One region of the Agrobacterium tumefaciens genome, then DNA from elsewhere that is predicted to be linked to it. Evidence: predicted binding sites of a transcription regulator. Region 1 holds the regulator's gene; the other holds the start of a gene.
The links. The regulator LexA, encoded in region 1, represses DNA repair genes until DNA is damaged. The targets are predictions, from matches to a motif close to TGTTCNNNNTGTGTTCNG.
Positions count from the first base shown of each region.

Region 2: CFBP6623_RS16010 (ImuA family protein) is a predicted target of LexA. The motif match lies at 2,970-2,987, and genes of this name have one in related genera.

Region 1 covers NZ_CP039903.1:1,098,029-1,102,831, reverse strand. Annotated here, with positions in the region: gene kdsA (3-deoxy-8-phosphooctulonate synthase) at 1-343, opposite strand, end outside; gene CFBP6623_RS05500 (VOC family protein) at 343-1,224, opposite strand; gene lexA (transcriptional repressor LexA) at 1,437-2,159, shown strand; gene CFBP6623_RS05490 (glutathione S-transferase family protein) at 2,572-3,249, shown strand; gene CFBP6623_RS05485 (ComEC/Rec2 family competence protein) at 3,269-4,803, opposite strand, start outside.
Region 2 covers NZ_CP039904.1:169,497-174,299, forward strand. Annotated here, with positions in the region: gene CFBP6623_RS16000 (error-prone DNA polymerase) at 1-739, opposite strand, end outside; gene CFBP6623_RS16005 (Y-family DNA polymerase) at 736-2,253, opposite strand; gene CFBP6623_RS16010 (ImuA family protein) at 2,168-2,932, opposite strand; gene CFBP6623_RS16015 (DUF1304 domain-containing protein) at 3,163-3,519, shown strand; gene CFBP6623_RS16020 (glycerate kinase type-2 family protein) at 3,524-4,803, shown strand, end outside.

The sequences.
Region 1 (4,803 bases):
CTTCGGACACAATGGCGCATTGTTCCTCGGTGTGAATGTCGGTCAGGACCGGGAAGCCGTATTCCTTCTTGAGATCGGCGAAAACCTGCATCGCACTGTCAAGGCCTATGCCGCGCTTGCCGGAAAGCGAGGTGCGGTTCGCCTTGTCGAAGGAGGATTTGTAAACGAGGCCTATTCCAAGCTTGTCGCAAAGCTCCTTCAGCACACCCGCAATCATGAAGGCATGTTCACGGCTTTCCATCTGGCAGGGGCCGGCAATCAGCGAAAAACGCTCGGTATTGGAAAAGGAAACCTTGCTGGCGCCATCGCCGGCGGTGACTTTGAGATTGTTCGTAACGCTCATTATTTTTCCTCGAAGGCGAAGGCAACACCCTGACCGGGCGCTGCGGGCACCACCAGCCGGCCGCCCGCTTCTGCGCTGGACACGCCATTAGCAGCAAGTGCCGCCTGTGTCACGGCAAGATCGCGAACGGAAAAGACGACGCCTGCGCCGCGCAATCCGCCACCGCCCTCCTCGGGAACACTAAAGGCCAGTCCGTCAAAGACCGGCTTCCGCGTCAATCTTATGCGGGTATTGCCGGTTGCGAAAACCATATCTCCATCCGGAGACATCTTGCCGTCGCAGCCAAACACAGTTTCGATCAGCTGCACGGCATTCGCATCACCACCGGAAAACAGCACGATCTCGCTGAGGCCGGAAACGCCGTTGGCATGGCGTTCCAGCGCCGCGCGGTCGCCCGGCAGGGCCTGCAACCGCTGACAGCTGAACAGAAAGAAATCCGCCGCGGAACCACTGGCTGCAAAAGCCAGCCGAAAAGCCGCCTCGCTCTGCGAACCATCCGGCATTTTGACTGGCCGCGAAAATTCAAAGACATTTCCGGCCGAGAGGCCTGAGGCTACGAATCGGTCGAGATCGCCAAGAGCGTCCTGCGTTGCAGCGACCAGTGCGGAAAAACCCTCCCCTCCGGCATGTTTCCGGAAGGCCTGATCCCGCCCGGTAAACACATCTTTCCGGCCAATCGAGGCATTATATTTAGCCGGATCAGCAATCACGAGAGGCTCCAGATACGTGCCGTCGGCGAAAAAAACGCAGGCATTCTGCGTGCCAAACGGGTGAAGAGCCGCTGGCGCTACTGTAAATCCCAGGTTTCCAAGGCGATTTTCTGCGACGTCGATGTGCTCGACAGGCAGTACGAGATGGTCGATGCGGTACGGTTTCGTCATTTCCCTGCTTCCTGCTGTCGCATGCGGCATGGCCATGCCGGAACAGTTAGGACGGCAGAAAAGCACAATTTCGTGCTTTCAGGCAAATCATCAAAACAACAGATAGCAGCTTCACGAAATTTTAGGGGATTGCGGAACACATATGGAACATATAGTGTTCGTTCTGTATTTGTTTCGCGACTTCAACGACGATTCTCAAGGGTGTTTTCCTCATGCTCACGCGCAAACAGCAGGAATTGCTTCTCTTCATTCATGAACGAATGAAAGAGTCCGGCGTGCCGCCCTCCTTCGATGAAATGAAGGACGCACTCGATCTTGCTTCCAAATCCGGCATCCACCGGCTGATTACCGCCCTCGAAGAGCGCGGCTTTATTCGCCGGCTACCTAACAGGGCGCGGGCGCTGGAAGTCATCAAGCTGCCGGAGGCCTATGCGCCGGGTGCCAGGCCGCAGCGCGGCTTTTCTCCAAGCGTCATCGAAGGCAGCCTCGGAAAGCCGAAGGCGCCAGAACCCCCACCGGCGCCCAAGGCGCCCGCCAACGATCTCGGCGGCGCGGTCACCGTTCCGGTCATGGGTCGCATCGCCGCCGGCGTGCCGATTTCCGCCATTCAGAACAATACGCATGATGTTGCCGTGCCGGTTGACATGCTGGGTTCGGGTGAACATTACGCGCTCGAAGTTAAGGGCGATTCGATGATCGAGGCCGGGATTTTCGACGGTGATACCGTCATCATCCGCAACAGCAATACCGCCAATCCGGGCGATATCGTCGTGGCATTGGTGGATGACGAGGAAGCGACGCTGAAGCGTTTCCGCCGCAAGGGCGCTTCCATCGCGCTGGAAGCGGCCAACCCCGCTTATGAAACCCGTATCTTCGGGCCTGATCGGGTAAAAATTCAGGGCAAGCTGGTCGGACTTATACGCCGTTACCATTGATCTGATTTAACCGTCATCCTCTCAAGACAGGCGTCGTCATGAGATGGCTCCTGTCGAAGATGACGGCAATTCCGGAATTCGGCTGACCATGCGAGTGTCGGGCAATCTTATGCTTCCAGCAGACAGTTGCATTCTGTCTGGTAAAGATCAGTTCCAGTTTCATATGGATATCGTTGTTACGGCCTTGCCCCCGGCCTGTTGCCACCACTGCGTCATATGCCGTGGACATCTGGTTGCGTGAGTTCGTTTACGCTGGGGGATGCGGCTGGCCTGGCGCTGCCACCGAATGGTGATACTCGGTGCAAAGCCCCCGTCATTCATCAACGCGACTTATGGGTGCCATGGATTATTTTCGGTATTCCATCATGCCCCGACAGGTATAGAAATGCGCGTCATATCCGGGAGATAAGCCATGTACGATCTTTACATCGCCAACAAGAACTACTCCTCATGGTCGCTGCGGCCGTGGGTGTTGATGCGCACGCTCGGTATCGCCTTTGATGAGAGACTTGTTCCGTTTGGCGAAGGTGTCGCCTTTTCCAGCTTTTCGCCGACCGGCAAGGTGCCCTGCCTTGTCGATGATGGCGTGACGATATGGGAAACGCTGTCGATCGCCGAATATCTCGCAGAACGGCACCAGGGCGTCTGGGCGAGCGACAAGCAGGCGCGGGCATGGTCGCGTTCGGCGGCGAGCGAAATGCATGCCGGCTTTTCCTCACTGCGCAATCTTTATCCCATGTCGGTCGGTATTCGGGTCAAGCCGAAGGGTGGCGATGCCGGGCTTGCGGCAGACATAAAGCGCATCGATGCGTTATGGAGCGAAGGTCTGACAAAATTCGGCGGTCCCTATCTTGCCGGTCAGAAATTCACGGCGGTCGATGCTTTTTTCTGCCCCGTGGCGTTCCGTTTCCAGACCTATGGCGCCGATCTTTCACCTGCGGCAAAAGCCTATTGCGATCGGCTGCTCACCCTGCCCGCCATGCGTGAGTGGTATGAGGCCGGAGTGAAGGAGATCTGGCGCGATGCGGCGCATGAACAGGAAATCAGCGGCATTGGCGCATTGACTGACGATCTGCGCGTGAAGGTCTGAATATCACTGCTGACGGCGTTTATTGCGATGCCGTCAGCAACTGCCTGACCGGTTCCGGCACCTCGTATTCGAAGCGGTCGCTTTTCCAGTCGTAGTAGCGGTGCTCGCTCCATGGCCTGTTCGCCCCGGCAATTGCTGCGCGTAGTCGTCCGACCACCCCCGGCTGATTATTGCCGGCGAAGCCTATTTCTACCGAGCCAATGCGCCGCAATATATCGCGGTTGAGTAGAAGTGCTCCTGAGCGGCATTGTGAAAACGAGGTCCTGCGGGAAACGACGACAATATCGGCGATATCGCAGGCTTTTCCGGCAAACCGGCCATCTTCCAGAACGACGATCCACTCCCCGCTCCTGGCGCGCGCCACGCACCATATGCCTTTGCTGCAGGTGAAGACGCCGGGTTGCGCATCTTTCAGCGCTGCCGTCATCTGCCGCATCACCGCCCTCATCTCCTCCGGCGTAAGTTTTGATTTTGCGGTCAAGCCTACACTGGTTACTGCGGCATGCGCTTTAAGAATGACCGGTGGCACAGGCTGTTCCGGCAACAGGAGTGCTCTTTGCCACTGGCCGTATACGAAGCCCTGTGGTCGCGTTTTTGTCGTATAGGCCTTGCCGTCTTCCAGCAGCGCCACCAACTCACCCTCCTCGTGAATGAGCAAATCCGGGACATCGCGATAGGCCACGGCCGCCGACAGGCCGAAGGCGGAGACAAGAAGCGGAATACCAAGCAATGCAAGCCGGCTGCGCAGCAAGGTGAGCAGCAGGAAGCCAGCGGAGCCGAGGCCAATGAACCACTCATGTGGCCGCCCCGTCGCCGCGCTGCCGCCCCAGGACGCCACTTCATTGGCGACTTCGATGACGAGCGCCATGCCATAGCCCATGATCTTCAGGAATGGCGCATCCAACCCGAACGGCATCAGCAGCATGGCGAGCAGGCCAAAGGGCATGACGATCAGCGACATCAGCGGCATGGCGGCCAGATTGGCGAAAAGTCCATAGGTGGTGACACGGTGAAAATGCTCTGCCGAATAGATCGCCGTCGAAAGTCCGCCAATCAACGATGTGGTGATGACGCCGCCAATGACGGTGCCTGCCATCTGTGCCGCCGTCATCCATACCGGTCTGCGTCCGATCAACAGTCGCTCGTGATCGCTGCGCCGGCGGCCCCACCAGGCATAGGTGGATACGAGCGCGATGGTCGCGGCAAACGACATCTGGAAACTCGGCCCCATGATTTCCGAAGGCGAAAAGCCGAGGATGATGAGAGCCGAAATAGCCACATTGCGGAGGCTGAGCGACGGCTGATCAAAAAGGACCGCGATCAGCATCACCGACATCATCAGCCAGGCACGCTCAGCGGAGACGGCGAAACCGGAAATCAGGTAATAGGCGAGCGTCATCAAGAGCGCCGCGAAAGCCGAAATCTTCTTGACGGGCCAGCGCTGAGCAAAGGCAGGAAACAGGCTGAAGGTCAGCCTCAACCCCACAAAGAATATGCCTGCGGCGAGCGCCATGTTCAGCCCGGATATGGCGACGATATGGGCAAGGCCGGAAA
Region 2 (4,803 bases), on a different replicon from region 1:
CAATTTCAAGGCTGCGGGAGAGCGCTTCAGGGTAACGGGCAAACAGCCGGTGCATCTCTTCCGGCGGTTTCATATAGCGGTCGGCATGGCGCTCGCGCCGGAAACCCGCCTCGTCGATGGTGCAATTGTGCCGGATGCAGGTGACGACATCCTGCAGCATGCGCCGCTCGGGCACATGAAACAGCACGTCATTGGTCACCACGGTCGGCACACCCGCGGCTAATGCCATGTTCGAGAGTTCGAAAAGCCGCATCTGGTCGTTGGGGCGTCTTCGGAGGCTGAGTGCCATATAGGCCCTGTCGGCAAAAGCAGCTTTGAGACGTCGCAGCCGCAGTGCGCAGAGATCATCCGCGAGGTCAGCGAGCAACACGACAATCAGGCCTTCGCCATAGGTCACGAGATCATCCCATGCCAGCCGGCATTTGCCCTTGCCACCCCTTTTCTTGCCGACGGAAAGCAGCCGGCAAAGCCGCCCGTAAGCCGGGCGATCCATGGGGTAGACGAGCACGGAAAAATCGTCATCCAGATCGAGCCGGCAGCCGATGATGAGGCGGATACCATGATTATTGGCGGCTTCATAAGCGCGGGGAATGCCCGCAAGGCTGTTGCGGTCGGCAATGCCGAGCGCCTCGATGCCGAGATTTTTGGCCTGTTCGAAAAGCTCTTCACAGGAACTCGCTCCGCGCAGGAAGGAAAAATGCGTGGTCACCTGCAATTCGGCATAATGCGGCGCGCTCATGCGAAAACCCCGTGGATGAACCAGCCCTGCGAGCCCGTTTCGGCATGTTCGCCGTCACCGGAGCGGAAAATCCAGAAGCGCTCGCCGCTTTCGTTTTCCACCATGAAATAATCGCGCACGGCGGCTTTTTCCCGGTCGCGTTTCCACCATTCGCCGAACACCCGCTCCGGCCCGTCGGCGCGGCGCACATTGTGGCGCACGCCTTTCCAGAGGAAATAACGCGGCGGATGGTCCGGCAGCAGCGCCAGCGTCTCGATGGGTTCCGGCCTTGCAAACAGCCTGACCGGGCGTGGCCAGTGGCCGGGCCAGCCGAGCGTATCCTCAGGCGCAAGCGCCGCAACTGAAGCAAGGGAGCGTTCCGGCACATCGCTTGCCACCGCCGCATAACGATAGACCTTATGACCACGATTGAGGATGACATCGACCGTATCGGCGATGTCCGCACGGCCTTCCTCCAGAAGCGAGGATCGGGCCTGCGCGGCGACAAGCGGCTCGGTATGGGTGGCGGTCAGCACCATCATCTCGATGCCGAAACCGGGATCGATGGTGTCGATACGATCAGTCAGAAGCCGGACAAGCTGTTTGACATCGCGCACCGGTCTGGAGGTGCCGGCCCGCACCGCCTGCAGGCCGCTATCCACCCGGTGCAGCACCAGATCGACACGGCGCGCGCCGAGGCCGCGCCTTTCCAGCGCGGCGCAAAGGCCTATAACCAGCTTTTGGCTATAACGGGCAATCGTCTCCGCCGCAGCAATCGGCTCGGGAAATGCGCGCCGCACCTCCACCAGTTCAGCCACCCGCACCGGTTCGATGGGTTCGCCGATCTCCCCGAGCGCCTGGGAAAGACGGCGGACGAGCTCGGGGCCGAAACGCAGGGTCAGCGGCGCGCGCGGGGCTTCGGCAAGCTCGCCGATGCTGCGAAAACCGAGCACCTTCAGCCCGGAAACGATGCGTTCCTCCAGCCTGAGCGCAGCAAGCGGCAAGCCGCTGATCGCCGCACGCTGCCCGCCCGGCGGCACGATGCTGATCGCCTCACGGCTAAAACGCGCCAGCGCATGGGCCGCGCCCCAGCTATCGGCAATGGCGGCGCGGGCGGCAAAGCCTGCGGCATGCAGGCGGTTGACCATGCCGCTCAGCATCAGCGTCTCATTGCCGTGCAGATGGTCCGCACCCGCCGTGTCCAGCACCAGCCCGTCCGGCGGGTCGGCAGCGACGATGGGGGCATAGATGCGCAGGAAATGAAAGGCCAGCTGCTGCAGGGCGCGGGCATCACCAGCCGTATCCATATCTTCCACGAGAAGACCCGGCACCAGCGCCTGCGCCTTGCTGACCGGCGTGCCCGGCCGGATACCCGCCGCCTTTGCCGCCTTGTCGAGCGCCAGCACCAGCCGGCGGCTGCCCTGACGACCAATCATGACCAGCGGCTTTTCAACCGGCGGCGCGTCCTTGCCCGAAAGACGCCGGAAACGATCCGTCGGCCATGTCGGCAGGTAGAGCGAGACGACCCTTTGCATCACAGGCTTCCACTTCAAATTCGGCACTTTCGCCGCCGCGACATCGCAAAAGCTCCAGCAACCAGCGCGGCCTGCCCACCCCCGGCACCGGCAGGGGTGATGAAGGCCGCACGGAAATGCGCCAGCGGGTCACCGCCGCCGTCGGCTCACCGAACAGCGCCGCATCGGCCGCACGCCGGAAGCGGCGGATGGCGATGCCGGTAACCCCTGAGGTTTCCGCTGCCAGTTGCAGCCGCCGCGAGGCATTCATCGGCAGTTTCGCCAATTCGCCCATCACCGCGCCGAAACCATTGCAGCGCAAACCCTCCTCAAAACAGTCGAGCACGCCTTTCTCATCGCGGCATTCAACGATGATGAGCCGGTTCTGCGACAGGCCGGCCTGTGTCAGGCCCGGCATGAACAGATCCCGCCGGGTGACACACCATAAAACCTTGCCGGAAAGCCGTGCCGCCACACCGGCTGCAAACAACGCTGCCGCCGCACCATCGGCAGCGCCATTGCCGCCGCCGCTCACCTCATGCAGGCAACCGAGCTTCAGCCCGCCTCCCGGCAGGTGATGGTCGATGGCATCCACGCCGAAAGGCAAGCTCTCGTGCAGGCGATGAGGGCCGTTACCGATCCTTTCCAGCCTTTCACGCAGCTCTTCGACAACGAGCAACTGGTCCGCGCGCTTTTGCATGGCATGACGGGTTTCAATTCCGGATTTTTAATCTTACTGTTCTTGTTTTGTTCCTATTTCAGCAAAGAGTCAAGCAACAGGCTGCCGCTCATCAACAGTTTGCATGGGAAGAGAAGATTCAGCCCTTGCAGCGCTTCGTCCCGCCGTTAAAACGGAATTGTCCGCTCGCTGCCGTTCTTCTTGCGAGAACCAATGCGCCACGGACATCAGGGTTTTGGAGGAAACCGCCGATGATCGCCAGCATTCTGATTGCCGTGGTTGCGGCCATCCATATTTACATCGTCATTCTGGAAACGCTGCTGTGGGAAAAACCAACCGGCCGCAAGGCCTTTGGCCTCTCGGCGGATTTCGCCCGGCAGACAAAAGTCCTTGCCGCCAATCAGGGGCTTTATAACGGATTTCTGGCAGCCGGGCTGATCTATGGGCTCATGCAGGGCGATACCGGGCTGAGCTTCAAGGTCTTCTTCCTCACCTGCGTTCTGGTGGCCGGTATTTTCGGCGCCGTTACCGCCAATACCATGAAGATCCTGTTCATTCAGGCACTGCCCGCCCTTTTGGCGCTTGGCGCGCTCTGGATTGGAGTATGAACCGATGACCGCATGGAATGACAGCCGCGCCAAAGACGCCCTCAACCGGATTTTCCTGGCGGCAGTCGCAAGTGCCGATCCGGCAAAGGTGCTGCAACACCACCTTCCCTCCCCGCCCAAAGGCCGCTGCGTGGTGGTTGGGGCCGGCAAAGCCTCGGCCGCCATGGCCGCAGCGCTCGAAGCGGCATGGCCGCATGTCGATCTTTCCGGCGTGGTGGTGACCCGGTATGGCCATGCCGTTCCGACCAGTCGCATCGAAATCATCGAGGCCTCGCATCCCGTGCCTGACGACAGGAGCGCGGAAGCCGCAAAACGCATTCTCGCCGCCGTTGAGGGCCTGACCGCCGACGACATGGTCATCGCGCTGATTTCCGGCGGTGGTTCGGCGCTGATGGTCGCCCCCGCCGAAGGCATGACGCTTGCCGACAAGATGGCCGTCAATCGTGCCCTTTTGACCAGCGGTGCGACGATTTCCGAAATGAACGCCGTGCGCAAGCACCTCTCCCGCATCAAGGGCGGGCGGCTGGCGCTGGCCGCCAAACCGGCCAAGGTCGTATCGCTGCTGATTTCCGATGTACCGGGCGACGACCCCTCCGAGATCGCCTCCGGCCCGACGGTTGCCGATCCAAGCGACATTGAAACCGTGCGGGAAATCGTCTCGCGTTATGAGCTCGATCTTCCCGAAACCGTACGCAAGGTATTGGAAAAGGGCGAGGAGACACCGAAGGCCGGCGATATCGATGAGGATGTCAGGATGATCGCCGCCCCCTCGCTTGCCCTGCAGGCGGCGGCGGAAGAGGCGGTGAAGCTCGGCCTTACGCCGCTTATCCTCGGCGATTCCCTTGAAGGCGAATCCAGGGATGTCGGTGCCGTCATGGCCGGCATCGCCCTTTCCGCCAGCCGCAAGGGCCTGCCGGTCAAAGGCCCGGCCGTGCTGCTTTCCGGCGGCGAAACCACTGTCACGCTGAACAGGGGAGTTGGCGGCAAGGGACCGGCCGGCAAGGGCGGCCGCAATACGGAGTTCCTGCTGAGCCTTGCGCTGACGCTGAAGGGTGCAGACGGCATCTGGGCCATTGCGGGCGACAGCGACGGCATAGACGGCGTGGAGGATGCGGCGGGTGCCGTGGTGACACCGGATACGCTTGCCCGCATGCGGGCTGCCGGTGTCGATCCGCGCCAGTCGCTCGTAAACCACGACAGCTATACCGCTTTCAAAGGGGTCGGTGATCTCGTGGTGACGGGGCCGACGCTGACCAATGTGAATGATATCCGGGCGATTTTGAT